One region of the Paraburkholderia sp. 35.1 genome, then DNA from elsewhere that is predicted to be linked to it. Evidence: riboswitches for the same ligand, from Rfam matches in the RefSeq annotation. Region 1 holds a riboswitch; the other holds the start of a gene.

The links. A riboswitch is a leader RNA that binds a small molecule or an ion and turns the genes downstream of it on or off. The one in region 1 is predicted to bind glycine.
Region 2: linked by a shared signal. The riboswitch ahead of gcvT (glycine cleavage system aminomethyltransferase GcvT) and the one ahead of OKW27_RS22880 (D-amino acid dehydrogenase) in region 1 are both predicted to bind glycine.

The regions. Positions count from the first base shown of each region.
Region 1 covers NZ_JBNDMJ010000003.1:618,792-627,519, reverse strand. Annotated here, with positions in the region: gene OKW27_RS22900 (LysR family transcriptional regulator) at 172-1,098, shown strand; gene OKW27_RS22895 (branched-chain amino acid ABC transporter substrate-binding protein) at 1,123-2,262, opposite strand; gene OKW27_RS22890 (LysR family transcriptional regulator) at 2,614-3,417, shown strand; gene speB (agmatinase) at 3,429-4,406, opposite strand; glycine riboswitch at 4,703-4,793, shown strand; gene OKW27_RS22880 (D-amino acid dehydrogenase) at 4,940-6,217, shown strand; partial or broken gene OKW27_RS22875 (transposase) at 6,662-7,110, opposite strand; partial or broken gene OKW27_RS22870 (IS256 family transposase) at 7,340-7,540, shown strand; gene OKW27_RS22865 (nuclear transport factor 2 family protein) at 7,851-8,246, opposite strand; gene OKW27_RS22860 (3-keto-5-aminohexanoate cleavage protein) at 8,319-8,728, opposite strand, start outside.
Region 2 covers NZ_JBNDMJ010000003.1:1,846,881-1,855,608, reverse strand. Annotated here, with positions in the region: gene OKW27_RS28750 (alginate lyase family protein) at 1-589, opposite strand, end outside; gene gcvP (aminomethyl-transferring glycine dehydrogenase) at 729-3,665, opposite strand; gene gcvH (glycine cleavage system protein GcvH) at 3,734-4,114, opposite strand; gene gcvT (glycine cleavage system aminomethyltransferase GcvT) at 4,174-5,289, opposite strand; glycine riboswitch at 5,370-5,530, opposite strand; glycine riboswitch at 5,552-5,653, opposite strand; gene OKW27_RS28730 (hypothetical protein) at 5,873-6,223, opposite strand; gene OKW27_RS28725 (oxidoreductase) at 6,443-7,492, opposite strand; gene OKW27_RS28720 (UvrD-helicase domain-containing protein) at 7,813-8,728, shown strand, end outside.

The sequences.
Region 1 (8,728 bases):
TCGCCGCGAGGCTCATCGGCTCACACCATCGGCGAACATCGATATAAACGTGGCTTGTGGCAGGGCGGCCTTTTGAGAGACTATGCGCGACACGGCTGCGGGAAAAAATCACGTGGTTCAGATGTTCATATCGGAAATATCGAAGCAAGCGGCACAAACGGAGCGACGACGGTGATCCAGTTGCAGGACGTGGACCTCAAGCTATTAAGGGTTTTCATGACGGTGGTACGGAGCGGCGGCTTTTCCGCCGCCCAGGCAACCCTGAACGTCAGCCAGTCGACCATCAGCGAACAGATGACGACGCTCGAAACGCGCCTGGGGCTCAAGCTTTGCGAGAGGGGGCGCAGCGGCTTTCGTCTTACCGAACACGGCGTGGCGACTTACGAGGCGGCGCAGCGGTTGCAACTGGCGGTCGAAAACTTCTGTGTGGATACGGATGCGCTAAAGAAGAACGTCTCAGGGAGGCTGTACCTCGGCATCATCGACAACACGGTGACCGACTCGGCCTCACCGCTGCCACAGGCACTGCAGGCGTTCGTATCGAGAGGGCACGACGTGCATCTGGATGTCTACGTCGGCACGCCTGCCGAACTGGAGGAGCGTGTGCTGGATGGCCGGTTGCACGTCGCTGTCGGGCACTTTCCGCTGCACGTACCGGGGCTCACCTACACCGACCTCTATTGCGAACCGGACGGTCTGTATTGCGGGAAGCATCATGTGCTCGCCGGCCTCCGGCCCGACGAAGCCTCACTCAAACAGGCCATCGCGTCCAGCCGCGTGGTCGCGCGCGGCTATCTGCAGCAGCACGACCTGCGAATGCTCAGCGTCAGTAAAGCCGCAGCGACCGTGGACAATATCGAGGCGCAGGCCATCCTGATTCTATCGGGCGCGTACATCGGATTTCTGCCGATCCATTACGCTGCCCGATGGGTCGCACGCGACGAGATGCGTCATATATGCCCCGACCAGTTCGGCACCCAATGGCCATTCTGCGCAATCACGAAGCGGGCCGCCGTGCCCCCTACCATCCTGCAGGTATTCATGACGGACTTGATGGAAAGCTACCGTCTGGCCCAGCAGGCAGCGAACGTCGCGTAGGGATTGCGAAGCGTCCGCTTCGATCTAGGGCTGGGAAGATGCCAGCGGCGTTGGCTCACCGTTTTGATAGGTATAAATGGTGATTGGCGAGTCTTTCAGATCGCGGTTCTGGTCAAATCGATAGTGCCCTGACACCCCTTGATAATCGATGCCAGCGAGTGCAGCACGATACTGTGCCGGCTCGATGGCATTGGCCTTGTGCATGGCCCGCGCGACGATGTTCATGCCATCGTATAACGCGGCGCTGTAAGTCAATGGATCCGTATGGAAGCGCTGCTTGTAATCCGCCTTGAACTGCCGCCCTTCCTGCGTTTGATCGAGGACGGGACCACCTTGCGGACAATACACGCCCGCATCGACCGTGTCGCCGCCGACTTTTGCCAGTTCGGCATTGCACATGGCATCGCCACCAAGCAGGTAGCCGTTCATCGCAAGGCGTTTCATCTGTTTGCGCAGCGCCCCGGCTTGCGCATAGTAGCCGCCGTAGAAAATCCCATCCGCGTTGGCGCCCTTGATGTGTGTGAGGATCGAGACGAAGTCGGTCGCGTTGTCGGTCGTATATTCCCGATCCACAATCTCGATGCCGTTGGCTTTGGCTGCGTTGATAAATTCGTCGGCGAGACCTTGGCCGTACGCTGTCCGATCATCGATCACAGCCATTCGCTTGACCTTCAACTTCCTTGCCGCAAATTCGCCCATGCGGCTGCCAAGTTGTGTGTCGCTGGCCGAGATGCGAAACACGAACGGATAGCCGTGTTGCGTGATCGACGGGTTCGATGCGACGGTCGCCATTACGATTCCCGCGACATTCACCAGGTTTGAAATCGGAATCGCGACGCCCGAATTGAACGGGCCAAAAATGACCTTCACATTGTCGTCGACGAGGCGTTGCGCAACCGTCATACCGGTACGCGGATCGGCGGCATCATCTTGCGAGACCAGTTCGAAGCGGGTCTTCTGACCGCCGATCACTAGCCCCTGGGCATTCAGACGCTCGATCGCCATCCTGACGCCGTTTTCGTCGTCCTTGCCAATGGCGGCCTGCGGGCCGGTCAAGGGTCCGGTCAAACCGATTTTCACCACCTGCTCGCCCGCCGCCGCGTGCACCGACACCATGCTCAAAGCGACTGCTGTCAACCCCGCACCTGCGATCAATTTTTTCATCGTGCTCTCCTCACATCATGAAGTATCAAATCGCCCTGCCGCCAGAGGTGGCGGACGCGTTGCGCTTTGGCCTGGAAAGACATCCCGTTGAGACCCCGCTGTCCGTTTGCTTGCATGGAAACCACGGCAGTGGAGTTGACACACAATTCTGTGTAGCCAAATTCCCCAATAAAATGCACCATTGATGAAACACATTTCGGTAATTTCCGAAGTAACCGAGGGACGGTACGATGCAAGTTCACGACACGGATCTCAAGCTGTTACGGATCTTCGAAACCATCGTCCGATGCGGCGGCTTCGCCGCCCGCGCAACCGATTCTCAACATTGGTGCATCGAGCATCAGCGAATACATGTCGCAGCTGGAGACACGCCTCGGACTACGACTGTGTGAGCGCGGACGCGCGGGTTTCCGGCTGACAGACGAAGGGGCGGAGCTGCACGCCGCCGCGCAACGTCTGCTCTGCGCGGTCGATACGTTTCAGATGGAAGCAGGCACGTTGCGCCATCAGCTTTCTGGTGTGTTGCGCTTCGGCATGATCGAAGCAACCTTGACCGACAAATACTCGCCGCTGCCGGCAGCGATCCGGGAGTTCGGCCAGATGGCGCCCGACGTCCGTCTGCATGTGCAGATCGACACGCCTGGGAGCATGGAGCAGCACGTGCTGGATGGGCGCCTGCATCTGGCCGTGGGGCCATTTCCCGCGCAGATTCCCGGTCTCGACTACTTGTCACTCTATCGGGAGGAGCAGGGGCTCTACTGCGCATCGACCCACTCGTTATACGAGCGGGCGGGCGGCCGTGTCCCGTTGTCGGTACTTGGCAAACAACGCCTCGCTGCGCGTGCTTACCTCGGCAGCCAGGAGCTCAAGCTGCTGCACATGGCGCAGGCCGCGGCCTCGGTCGACAACGTCGAAGGCCGCGCGATGCTCATCCTGTCGGGCAACTATGTGGGCTTTCTGCCGCCTCACTATGCGCAGCCTTGGGTAGACGGTGGACTATTGGCACGCATCGATCCCGAGCACTATGTGACACATCTGGACTTTCAGATCATCACGCGCAAAGGCGCCGAATCGGCGCGAGTCGTTCAGGCCTTTTGCGACCAGCTGCGAGCGGCGGCCAGGAAAGTGGAGCGCGCCGCGCGCAGCAGCAAATAGCTAACGGGAACTTAACGGGAAAGGTTTCGTTTGACTTTGCGTTGATGCATCACGCGGCCAATCGTGTTCAGCAGCAGTTGCGCCGCCAGGATCGACGTCGAACCCGAATGGTCGTAGTCGGGCGCGACTTCCACGAGGTCGATGCCGATCACGTCACCCTGCTCAGCAAGTCCAGCGAAGAGTTCGAGTCCTTCGTAATACAGCAGGCCGCCGTGGCTCGGCGTGCCCGTGCCGGGTGCGATCGACGGATCAAAGCCATCGATATCGATGGTCAGGTAATAGCGCACGCCCTTCGGGATACGGTCCAGGACGCCCTGGATGCCGAGGCGCCGAAGGTCGCGCACCGAGATAATGTCCGAGCCCATCTCGCGTGCCTGTGCGTAGCCTTCGCGCGCAGTAGACGACACGTTGCGGATGCCGACTTGCGTCATGCCCGATACCACGCTTTTTTCCGCCGCACGCCGCAGCGGATTACCGTGGCCATGGCGCACGCCATGGCGCTCGTCGACGAAATCGAGGTGGGCGTCGATATGGACGATGTGAAACGGCTCCTGACCTTCGAATGCATTGATGCACGGAATGTTGATCGAGTGATCGCCTCCCATCACCACCGGCAACGCGCCCGCCTCCAGGATCTTGCGCACGCCGTACTCGATGTTGGCGTGACTCTTCTCCGTGTTGGTGTGCACCATGTCCGCATCACCGATATCGACAATGCGAACTTCGTTGCTGGGCAGGTAGACGACGTCGTCTTCGAAGTCATATGCGCCGCCGTGTCCGAATGAGAACAGCGTCGACGCATCCCGGATCGAGCGCGGACCGAACCTGGCACCCGCCCGCCACTGCGTACCGCAGTCGAAAGGAGCGCCCATTACCGCGACGTCCGCATCGATTTTGTCCCAGTCAAGACACAGCGGAGACTTCGCGAACGTGCAGATTCCAACAAAGGGCAAATTGAGCCGACCGGTTTCGTAGCTGTTTTCAGACATGATATTGCGTTCGTCCTGTCGTTGGTTCAGATAGGTGCGGCGCACCGGGCGCCCTCTTCACCGCCGCAGCGTCGTCCGTGGTGACGAGCGAGCGGTACATCTGGAACGGAGTCTATGCAAAAAAATTCAACGGAAAAATGCCAAAGATCAGAAACACACTTCGGGATAGTCCGAAGCATTGCAGACCCCGCCAGACCGCGATGGAGCCGCTCACGCACCCGAGCGGGAAGTTGACCGCCGTCTATTTGAAAAGACTTGCTGTCGCTTATTTGAGCGAGTAGCCTTGCGCTGTTCTACAACGAAGTACGGGAGAGATCGTCCACCCGCGACGACGCCGACGGAGCAACCGCCCCGGAAACTCTCAGGCAAAAGGACCGTGCAGCGAGAACATCTGGAGAGCGGCGCATGCGCGCCCACCGAAGGGGAGCTACTACCGTAACCGGTAATAGCGAAACTCTCAGGTACATGGACAGATGGGGCATTGGCGCCGGTAAACATCGGCCGGCGATGCTCAACGAACACTGGACCATGTCATGTCCCATATTGCCATCATTGGCGCCGGAATTACGGGCGTCACCACTGCTTACGCCCTCGCTCGGCGCGGTTACCGCGTCACGGTTTTCGAACGTCATCGCTATGCGGCAATGGAAACGTCATTTGCCAACGGCGGACAACTATCGGCCAGCAACGCTGAGGTCTGGAACAGCCGCTCTACAGTGCTGAAAGGCCTGCGTTGGATGTTTAGCCGCGACGCTCCGCTCCTCATGAATCCGCGGCCGAGTTGGCACAAGTACAGCTGGATCGGTGAGTTCCTGCGCCAGATTCCGAACTATCGCAGCAACACGATCGAGACGGTGCGGCTAGCCATCGCTGCACGTCAGCATATGTTCTCGATCGCCGAACGGGAGCACATCGATTTCGACCTTGAACGACGTGGCATCTTGCATTTCTACGCTACCCAGAAGGAGTTCGAAGCAGCGACGAAGGTCAATGCATTGCTACGTGAAGGCGGCCTTGACCGGCGTCCGGTGACGCCCGACGAAATCCGCGCCCTTGAGCCGGCACTTCATGGGCAGTTCCACGGCGGCTTCTTCACCGAGTCGGATTCGACCGGCGACATTCATAAGTTCACGCGTGGTCTTGCTGAAGCCTGCGTGCGGTTGGGTGTCGAGTTCCGCTACGACGCGAGCGTGGGGTCCATCTCCGAGGCCGCGGAGGGTGAACTAAGGATTGCTTTCACGCATGAAAGTCAGACTGATACTGATAGCTTCGACCGGGTAGTGATTTGTGCGGGTGTCGGAAGTCGTGCGCTAGCCGCGTATGTGGGAGACCACGTGAACGTCTATCCGGTGAAGGGCTATTCGATCACGGTGTGCCTCGACGATACCGAAAGCCAGCACTCCGCGCCTTGGGTCAGCCTGCTTGACGACAACGCCAAGATTGTCACGAGCCGTCTCGGCGTTGATCGCTTCCGTGTTGCTGGAACGGCTGAGTTGAACGGCATAAACCGTGACATCCGCTCGGATCGAATCCAGCCCCTCGTCAATTGGACGCGTACTCATTTCCCGGACATGTCGACGGCGCGCGTCATTCCGTGGGCTGGCCTGCGCCCCATGTTGCCGGGCATGTTGCCCAAGGTAGGCTCCGGTCGTCGACGCAACATTTTCTACAACACCGGACACGGGCATTTAGGGTGGACCCTCTCGGCAGCGACTGCGGAAGCTGTTGCGGAACTCATGGCCGGTAGTATGCCCAACTTGGCGAGCGTGAAGCCCGCGACAACTCGAAAAGGCCTGGCGGTCAACGCCTGATAAGCATTTCCAGACAACATCACAGACCCCGCGTTGCCGCGGGGTCTCGAGATCTTAAGAGTCGCTCTCTACAGAGATTGTCAAAACGTCCGGGTTCTTTGCGGGGGTAGATATCAAATTTTGAAATTGTGGCCTTGATCGCCGCGCTAAAAATCGGTTGCCCATGGAGATTGCCGACCGCAATTTATCGCCGATCACCCATATAGGCGAGCGCGATGCCCGCGTCTTAACGACTAGAGTGCACGGAGGAACGGACGTTCGGTGGCGCTTCGCGATTGTCTCTTGCTGGCCGAGAGCCGCGGTTCCCAATGTTAGCCGAAAGCGGCCGTCGGGTAAGCTGCGCATTTCGGTGAAGGGCAGTTTTGCGGCGCCAGCGCCCACAGGCAGCCGTCGGCCATCAAGAGTCATTCGCCCGGCCAGTTTAAGCGACAGTCAAGCGGCGGCCATCGCACCGTCGCCGACGGCCAGCAGCAGGCCGGCCTGCAAGCCGCGCGCTTTCAGATCGAGCAGCAGCTCTTGCCATGACGCCTTCGATTCGCGATACCCGTCACCGATCGCCACACGCTCCTTGCGTCCATCCGGCCTCACGCCGATGATCACCAGCAGGCATTGGCCGTCCGAGTTCTCGCTGCGCAGCCCCGTGTGAATGCCGTCGACCCACCAGTACACGTAGCGCGACTTCGTCAGATCGCGCCGGCTCCAGTTCGCATGTTCGTCGGCCCACTGCGCCTTCAGGCGGCTCACCACGTTCGCCGACAGCCCCTTGGCGTCCTCGCCCAGCAACACGCTCAGCGCCTCGCTCATGTCGCCTGTCGAGATCCCTTTCAGATAAAGCATGGCAGTGCGGCACTTACGCGCGGCGACTTCCTCACATACGGCGGTTTCATGGTGGATGGTTTGTTGTTTGCTGGTTTCCGACTTTGACAATCAGATTCTCAGCTGAAACCTCCACCGCCTTCAACTTCACGCCTCAACTCCCCCGTACACCACTTTCGAGCTTATCTCCCGAGCTATCGTTGAAAGTGGTGTACGCGGCGTAGGCGGGAGGCAGGAGAAGGCGGTGGCGATTGAAGGAGAATGTTGCTTTCCACGGTAACACTTTCCCAATCGAACTCCACCACCATCGCGAAACATACTCAGGAAACGAAGAGCGGTCAAACGACGGACGCGGAAATCAAGGGGGCGCCGGGTCTGGACGATCTGATCCAGCAAGGGGCGCGACGAATCATCCAGCAGGCAATCGAGGCGGAACTGGCGGCGATGCTCGAGCAGTATTCGAATGTGAAGTCGATCGAGGGCCGACGGGCAGTTGTGCGCAACGGCTAGCCGTTCATGCGGCCATGGCTGTTCCCGGTCCGTTGATCAACGCAAGGACCTTGCGCTGCCGCTCGTTCGAGGGCAGTTGCAGGAGCCTTTGCTGACTCGCATGCAGGGACGCGCGTGTCTCGAACGGAGCGCCGGCCAATACCTCTGCTGGCGCCAGTTCGTTCAGCGCGTCCTGCGCCGTGACCAGGAAAGCATGGACCTCGGTTCTCAACGCCCCCCCGAAGGGCGAGCAGAATATTCGCGGTGATGTTTGCTGGGGATTCCTATGTTTGTATAATTGAAGAATTCTTTCTGACGTGAACGATTTTCAGCGTCGGCCGGCGTCTGCTTCGGAATGAAACCCCTGAATGACGCTTAGACGCCACGTGCCGTTCGTCCTCATCCAGACGGCTTCGTACTGGCTCGCAACCGCTATCGTCCCGCTTGCGATGCGCACGCTCGCCGTCATGGAGCCGCACACCAGCGCGAAGCGTTCACCCGTCTGAATCTCGCTCAAGTCGAACTTCACTGCTTCGTAACGCATCGCGCCGCTCGTGAGCTTGTCGAGGTAGCTTTCGCGGCTGTCGCGCGTGCCTGTCGAATGGATATAGACGAGGCCTTCTTCGAACAGATCGCGCAGCGTGGCCGCGTCGCCCGCCAGCATTGCGGCGCATCGCGCTTCTTCGAGTTGATGAATGATGTCTGCGTCTTCGCCATGATTCATCGATATGTCCTTTTTTCCCGATTGCGCGCGACGGTGCGCCAGTCGCAATGCCGTCGCGCGCCGATGCTTACCTTACTGGCTGATTGCGTCCAGACGCGTCTTGTCGCGACCCTTGAGGCCGAGCATTTCGCGTGCTTCCGCGGGAGTCGCGATTTCCAGACCAAGGCGCGTGAGAATGTCGCGAATCAATTCGACCTGCTGGGCGTTCGAGGTGGCGAGCTTGCCCGGACCGATCATGAGGGAATCCTCAAGGCCGACACGTACGTTGCCACCCATCAGCGCGGCCTGCGTAATCAGCGGCATCTGATGTTTGCCGGCGCCGAGCACTGACCACTGATAGTTGTCGCCGAACAGCTTGTCCGCAATGCGCTTCATGTGCACGAGATTCTCGGGATCCGCGCCAATGCCACCCAGAATGCCCAGCACGAACTGCAGGAAGATCGGACCTTTGACGAGCCCGCGATCGACGAAGTGCTTCAGGT
Region 2 (8,728 bases), 1.2 Mb from region 1:
TGAGCGGCCGCGGCTGCGCGTCGATCTGCGCGATGTAGCCGTTCGCGAGCTTCGTCAGAAAGGCCATCGCCGCGTTGCGCGTTTTGACGGGCAACGCGCTCGCGGTCATGTCGTACGCGAGGATCAGACCTTCGAAACGCGTTTCGTCGATCGGATTGAAGCTCGGCTGATAGGTCGTGACCCACGCGTACAGCAGACGGTCGACGAGCTTCAGGAAGCGGTCGTCGCTGGTCGCGCGCCACGCGAGCGCGGCGTCGCGCAGCAGGTCGAGATCCTTCTCCGCTTCGACGCTCTGATCGTAGATGCCCTCGTGCGGCAGCGTGCCCTCGGTGTGCAATTTGGCGAGCGCATGCGGCTGCTCGTTCAGATGTGCCTGCACGTTGGCGACGAGCGCCTTGACGCCGGGGTCGGCATTGGTGCGCTCGCTCGTTTGCAGCGCCGGCGCCGCGCAGAAATTCATCGCGGCCTGCGCCGCGCGCAGCGGCAGCAACGCGGCCGCTGCGGCCAACAGTACCGCGTAAGCGGGCCGCCACGGACGGACGCCTGCCGCCTCGGCCCGGCTTTGCATCAATCGCACCTTTCGCGCCATGCGAAACTCCTCGTTAGGCTGATTCGGTGTGTGATGTTAGCCGGTTGCGGCTTTCAACGACAGGACCGCGGGTGGACCGCTCGCAAACGCCGACGGACCTTCACCGCGCCGCGCATGACGTCTCGCCGACTCGCGCTGCTTACTCGTAATCGGCGATCGGCACGCACGAGCAGAACAGGTTGCGATCGCCGTACACGTTGTCCGCGCGACCGACCGGCGGCCAGTACTTGTTCGCGATCAGCGTCTTCAGCGGGTAGGCTGCGGTCTCGCGCGCATACGCGTGCTTCCAATCGTCCGAGATCACGACCGCCGCCGTGTGCGGCGCGTGCTTCAGCGGATTGTCCTCGCGCTCCGCGCGGCCTTCCTCGACCGCGCGGATTTCCTCGCGGATCGCGATCATCGCCTCGATGAAGCGGTCGAGCTCTTCCTTCGACTCCGACTCGGTCGGTTCGACCATCAGCGTGCCCGGTACCGGGAAGCTCATCGTCGGCGCGTGGAAGCCATAGTCGGCGAGGCGCTTCGCGACGTCGTCGACGGTGATGCCGCTCGTGTCCTTGATCGGACGCAGATCGAGAATGCACTCGTGTGCGACGAGGCCGCCGGGGCCCGAGTACAACACCGGATAGTGCGGCGCGAGCTTGTTGGCGACGTAGTTCGCGTTGAGGATCGCGGTTTCGGTCGCGGCGGTCAGGTTCTTCGCGCCCATCATCGCGACGTACATCCACGAGATCGGCAGGATCGACGCCGAGCCGTACGGCGCGGCCGACACCGCGCCGATGCCATCCTCCGAGCGCTGGTAGCCCGACGAAGTCTGGTTCGGCAGGAACTGCGCGAGATGCGCGCCGACCGCGACCGGACCGACGCCCGGTCCGCCGCCGCCGTGCGGAATGCAGAAGGTCTTGTGCAGGTTCAGGTGCGAGACGTCGCCGCCGAACTGACCCGGCGCGCACAGGCCGACCATCGCGTTCATGTTCGCGCCGTCCACGTACACCTGGCCGCCGTGCGCATGCACGATCTCGCAGATTTCGCGGACGTTCTGCTCGAACACGCCGTGCGTCGACGGGTACGTGATCATGATCGCCGCGAGCTTATCGGCGTGCTGCGCGGCCTTCTTCTTCAGGTCTTCGATATCGACGTTGCCCTGCGCGTCGCATGCCACGACCACGACCTGCATGCCGGCCATTTGCGCCGACGCCGGATTCGTGCCGTGCGCCGAAGCGGGAATCAGGCAGACATCGCGATGCGCTTCGTCGCGCGACGCGTGATAGGCGTGGATGATCAAAAGACCCGCGTACTCGCCCTGCGAGCCCGCGTTCGGCTGCAGCGACACGGCCGCATAGCCGGTCGCGGCGACCAGCATCTCTTCGAGCTGATCGATCATCTCGCGGTAGCCGACGGTTTGTTCGGTCGGTGCGAACGGATGGATCTGGCCGAACTCGGGCCACGTGACCGGCAGCATTTCCGACGTCGCATTCAGCTTCATCGTGCAGGAGCCGAGCGGGATCATCGAGCGATCCAGCGCGAGGTCCCTGTCCGACAGGCTGCGCAGATAGCGCAGCATTTCCGTTTCCGAATGATGACGGTTGAACACGTGATGCGTCAGGTACGCGCTCGTGCGTTCGAGCGCGGCCGGCACCGACGCAGAGTTCGATGCGTTGAGCGCGGTGTCGAGCGCGTCGACTTGCGGCACGTCGCTCGCGAAGGCCGCTTGAGCGAACACCGCGAGCAGGTCGGCCAGATCGTGGCGCGTGGTGGTTTCGTCGATCGACAGGCCGACTTGCGTCGCGCTCACGTGGCGCAGGTTGATGCGCCTGGCCGTCGCCGCGTCGTGCAGCGCTTGCGTGCGGGCGCCGGTGTCGAACGTGAGCGTGTCGAAGAAAGTTTCGTTGACGAGCTTATAGCCAAGCTGCTTCGCGCCTTCGGCGAGCAGCGTGGCGATGCGATTGACGCGCAGTGCGATCGTCTTCAGGCCACGCGGGCCGTGATAGACCGCGTACATGCTCGCCATGATCGCGAGCAGCGCCTGCGCGGTGCACACGTTCGAGGTCGCCTTCTCGCGGCGGATGTGTTGCTCGCGCGTTTGCAGCGCGAGACGCAGCGCGGGGTTGCCTTGCGCGTCGACGGTTACGCCGACCAGACGTCCCGGCATTTGCCGCTTGAATTCGTCGCGCACCGCGAGGTACGCGGCATGCGGGCCGCCGAAGCCGACCGGCACGCCGAAACGCTGCGTATTGCCGACCGCGACGTCCGCGCCCCATTCGCCCGGCGGCGTAAGCAGCGTCAGCGCGAGCAGGTCGGCGGCGACGACGACATGGCCGCCCGCCGCGTGGATCGCTTCGGTCAGCGCGCGGTAGTCGCGCACGTCGCCGTTCACGCCCGGGTATTGCAGCAGCACGCCGAATGCGTTGGCGTCGGCGGCTTCAGCGGCCGGGCCGACTTTCACTTCGATGCCGACCGGCGTCGCGCGCGTCTTCACGACTTCGATGGTCTGCGGCAGCACGTCGTCGGCAACGAAGAACACGTTCGACTTCGGTTTGCCGACGCGTTGCAGCAGCGTCATCGCTTCGGCGGCGGCGGTCGCTTCGTCGAGCAGCGATGCGTTCGAGATCGCGAGGCCGGTCAGGTCGGTGACCATCTGCTGGAAGTTCAGGAGCGCTTCCAGACGGCCTTGGGAAATTTCAGGCTGGTACGGCGTGTACGCGGTGTACCACGCCGGATTTTCGAGCACGTTGCGCAGGATCACCGTCGGCGTATGGGCGTTGTAATAGCCCTGGCCGATGTAGGAGCGGAACACCTGGTTCTTGTCCGCGAGCTCGCGCAAGGCGGCGAGCGCTTCGGCTTCGCTCTTCGGTTGCGCGAAGGGGCCGAGCGGCAGCGTTTCGGTGCGGCGGATCGTCTTCGGGATGACGGCGTCGATCAATGCCGCGCGCGACGCGAAGCCGAGTGCTTCGAGCATCGCTTGCTGGTCGGCCGTATCCGGGCCGATATGCCGTTCGGCGAAGGCGTCGTGCACTTCGAGCGCGGCGAGCGAGAGAGGAGTGCGGTTCATCAGACGATCCGGGTGTTCGAGCTTCATGGGTGTTCCTGGCGGCGCGGCGCGCCGTTGTGCGAGCGCCGCGCCTGACGGTTAAAACAAACGGCGACTCAGGCGCCGATCGACTTCGCGTACGCCTCGGCGTCGAGCAGACGGTCGAGCGACGCATCGGCGGCCGGCTTGATCTTGAACAGCCAGCTGTCGTACGGCGTGCTGTTGACGGTGTCGGGCGAGTCGGCGACGGTCGTGTTCGCCTCGATGACTTCGCCCGAGACCGGCGCGTAGATATCGGAGGCGGCCTTCACCGATTCGATCACGGCGACGGTGTCGCCCGCGGTCACGGACTTGCCGAGTTCCTGGACTTCGAAGAAGACGATGTCGCCGAGCGCTTCCTGCGCGTGGTCGGTGATACCGACCGTCAGCGTGCCGTCCGCTTCGGTGCGGACCCATTCGTGCGATTCGGTGTATTTCAGTTCGGCCGGGATGCTCATTGGATGCTCCTGAACGGTATGTTCGGTAGTGTTTGAATTTAGGGGCGTGCGCCGGCCGCTCAGACCGCCAGCACCTTGCCGTTGCGCACGAACGGCAGTTTTACCACGCTTGCGGGACAGGCTTTGTCGCGAATCTGGACGTGCACGGTGTCGCCCGGCTGCACGCCTTTCGGCACGCGCGCGAAGGCGATCGATTCCTGCATGGTCGGCGAGAACGTGCCGCTGGTGATTTCGCCGCCGCCGTGCGGCGTGACGACTTTCTGATGTGCGCGCAGCACGCCCGCGGCCTTGCCGTTTTCCTTCAGCAGGATCAGGCCGACGAACGCGGCGCGCGAGCCGTCGGCTTCGAGGCTGCTCTTGCCGACGAACTCGCGCGGCGAGGCCAGGTCGACGGTCCATGCGAGGCCCGCGTCGAGCGGCGAGACATTGTCGTCCATGTCCTGGCCGTACAGGTTCATGCCGGCTTCGAGGCGCAGCGTATCGCGCGCGCCGAGACCGGCCGGGCGCACGCCGTGGGCCGCGAGCGCATTCCACAGCGCTTCGACGTGGGTAGCCGGCACGATGATCTCGAAGCCGTCTTCACCGGTATAGCCGGTGCGCGCGACGGTCAGCTCGCCGAACGGCGTGCCGTCGACGCGCGCGGCGTTGAACGGCTTCAGCGTTTCAGTCGCGGCGCGCGCGGCCGGCACGGTTTGCCAGGCCTTTTCGCGTGCGTTCGGGCCTTGCACGGCGACGATCGCCAGATCGCGGCGCGGCGTGATGGTGAGACCGAAGCCGCCCGCGTTGAGCTGGCCGAACCAGGCGATGTCTTTGTCGGCGGTGCCGGCGTTGACGACCACGCGGAAGTGGTCTTCGGCGAAGTAATAGACGATCAGGTCGTCGATCACGCCGCCGTTCGGATTCAGCATGCAGGAGTAGAGCGCGCGGCCCGGCGTTTGCAGCTTCGCGACGTTGTTCGCGAGCGCGTATTCGAAGAACGCGCGGACGCGCTCGCCGGTGAAGTCGACCACGCACATGTGGGACACGTCGAACATGCCGGCGTCGGTACGCACCGCGCGATGTTCCTCGATCTGCGAGCCGTAGTTGACGGGCATGTCCCAGCCGCCGAAGTCGACCATGCGAGCATTGAGCGCGCGGTGAGCGGCGTGGAGCGGGGTGTGTTTGAGTTCGGTCATGGGGCCTCGGGCATCTCGCGAAACAAAAAAGGCCATGCGGCGCACTGCCTCGCGGCCGTGTGCCTGCGAGCGTGGTTCTGCATGACCCCTCTGTCCTCGATACCTGAGAGATTGCGCCGCCGCGACTGGCTCAATGAGCTCGATCCGTCACGGTGAAACGCGCGCCCCTTCGGTGGGCAGCCTGCCTGCGGTGCACGACGTGCGACGCGGATGGCTACTGCCGCTCTCCAGAGTGCGAAAAAGCCGCCGGAAGACGGGTTTTTCGACGCGGTCGGTCCTTTTGCCTGAGAGTTTGCGGGTGTGCCCCTTCGGCGGCGCGGCCTGCGATTTTTCGCCTGCCAGCACGCTCTCCCGACGCGTGCGGCGAATTTACGCGACGGGCCGGGGCTTGTCAAATAAAGGCCCGGGAGCGGTGTGGGGCCGGCTGTGGCTGTTCGGGGGCGTCAAAAAGAAAAGCGCGGACCGTGGTGCCCGCGCTTTTCAGTTGCTTCTCCCGGTGCCATCCGTGACCGCACGATGAGCGGTAGTGGGGGCTCACCTGGTGGCTCGTTTGCCGATTCGGTTTGCCCACTTGCTCGCTGACTCACTCGCCGATCGCATGAGCCGCATTGTCCAGTTCCTGATTCAGCACGCGCTGTTCTTCCGCGGACAAACCGCCGCCATGCTGGGCGGCCATGTCATGCGCTTCCTGGCGAATCGTCTCGAGACGATGATGCAGCGCGGCGCCTTGCGGCGGCGGGTAATAGCCCTGATTCACGCGGTTATCGATACGGTGCGCGAGATTGTCGATGCGGCCGTCGACCTGATGCAGACGCTGGTCCGCGATCTGCTGCGGAGTCGGGCCCGGATGCGGCGTCGGCGGGGGCGTTACCACGCAGGCGGCGACGGAGCCGAGCAGCGCGCATGCAACAAGGGCACGGATGATTCGAGACATGGATTCTCCCGGAGTCGTTGTCGTGTTGGGTTGCTACCTCACTAGCAACGGCTGACGAAGAATGCCCGCTGACTCTGCAGCGGGCGAATTTGTAACGTTATGTTCCTTTTTCGGAACGTCAGGAAAGCCAGCGCCGACAGCGTTCGCGGCGCTAAAGGCGGTCCCGTTTTTGGTACACAGATCGTGGTGGCGCGGTGTCGACGCACAGCGGGGCGGGGTTCAGCGAATGCGCTCGAACGGCAGTCGCACACCCTGCTCGGAACTGCGCGCGGCCAGGTCGATGATCGTCATCACGTCGACCGCGTCGCGCGTGCTGATCGGAAATGCGACGCGGTTCTGGATCGCGTCGGCCAACGCAATATAGAAGCCTGCGTACTCGCCGTTGCGGGTCGGCAATTCGCACTCGACTTCCTCGTCGCCTTCGAGCACGCGCAGCACGCCGGGGCTGTTGCCGGCGCCGAAGCCTGCGTCGCCGGGGCGCAGGCCCGCTTTCAGCTGATCTTCCTGGGTGTCGAGGCCGTACTTCACGTAGCTGCCGCGCGTGCCGTGGATCGCAAAGCGCGCTCCCGGCAACGCGGTCAACGCGCTTGCGTGCAGCACGACCTCGAACTCGTCGTAGCCGAGCTGAATGTGCACGTAGTCGGGTGCACTTGCGTCGTCGCGATGGGTGCGCACCGTCGCCGATACGGTCTTCGGCGCGCCGAAGAGGGCGAGCGCCTGGTCGATCAGATGCGGACCGAGATCGAACAGCAGACCGCCGCCGCGCGTCACGTCTTCGCGCCAGCGCTGACGCACGCCCGGCCGGAAGCGGTCGAAATGCGATTCGTACTGCGTGAGGCGACCCAGTTCCACGCGCGCGAGCAGATCGCGCACGGTCAGAAAATCGCCGTCCCAGCGGCGGTTGTGAAAGGGCGCGAACAGCTTGCCGCGCGCGAGCGCGATATTGGCAAGCGTGTGGGCGTCGGCGGCGCTCAGCGTGACAGGCTTGTCGACGACCACGTGCTTGCCGGCTTCGAGGGTGCGGCGCGCGAGGTCGAAGTGGGTGTCGTTGGGCGTCGCGATCACGACGCAGTCGATGTCGTCGAGCGCGAGCAGCGCGTCGAGATCGGCGACGATTTTCGCGTGCGGAAAGTCGGCGTGCGCGCGCTCGGATTGCCCGGTCGCAATCGCGGCGACCCTCGCGCGTCCGCAGTGTTCGATCACCGGTGCGTGAAACGTCGCGCCGGCGAAGCCGTAGCCCATCAATCCAATTTTCAGCGATGCGGACATGCGAGTCTTCCTGGAGGAGCGGCGCGCCGCCTTGCCACCGCGGCGGCGGCGCGCAATCTGGTCATTGTGGCATTTGTGGGCTGGACTGGGGGCTGAGCATGACTGCCGGCGTTGCGCGCAGCCCGTCGGGGCGTCCGAACCATCGAGGCATCCAACGAGGGCGTCCATCGCGGTGGCCATCGCGGTGGCCATCGCAGTGGCCATGTTAACATCGCACCTCTCGCGCGCACTGCGCCGCGCAGCATGCCCCGGGCCTTCGGCCGGCGCCACCCGCCGGTCCGACCTCAGCGGCCCTCAACCGTATTACCCGTCCACAAACGATGTCCGCAGGCCTGAACCCCGCTCAAAGTGAAGCGGTCCGTTATCTCGACGGTCCCTGTCTCGTGCTCGCCGGCGCCGGCAGCGGCAAGACGCGCGTGATCACGCAGAAAATCGCGCACCTGATCGAAGCGAAGGGCTTCGAGCCACGCCACATCGCCGCCGTCACGTTCACGAACAAGGCCGCGGCGGAGATGCGCGAGCGCGTCGGCAAGCTGCTCGAAGGCAAGACGCTGACCTCACCCGGAAAGGAAGGCCGCAAGGTGCCCGTGAACCAGCTGACGGTGTGTACCTTCCACTCGCTCGGCGTGCAGATTTTGCGTCAGGAGGCGGAGCATGTCGGCCTGAAGCCGCAGTTCTCGATCATGGATTCCGACGACTGCTTCGGCATGATCCAGGAGCAGGTCGGCTCGACGGACAAGGGCTTCATTCGCAAGATCCAGTCGATCATCTCGCTGTGGAAGAATGGCCTGATCATGCCCGAGCAGGCGATCGCGACCGCCTCGACCGAGGACGAGCATCAGGCGGCGATCGTCTATCGCAACTACGTGGCGACGCTGCATGCGTACCAGGCGGTCGATTTCGACGATCTGATCCGTCTGCCCGCCGAACTGTTCGCGAACAACGAGCAGGTGCGCGACCGCTGGCAGAACAAGCTGCGCTATCTGCTGATCGACGAGTATCAGGACACCAACGCATGCCAGTACGAACTGGTGAAGCTCCTGGCCGGCAAGCGCGCGGCGTTCACGGCGGTCGGCGACGACGATCAGGCGATCTACGGCTGGCGCGGCGCGACCCTCGAAAACCTCGGCCAGCTCGGCAAGGATTTCCCGAACCTGCACCTGATCAAGCTCGAACAGAATTACCGCTCGACGGTGCGCATCCTGAGCGCCGCGAACAACGTGATCGCGAACAATC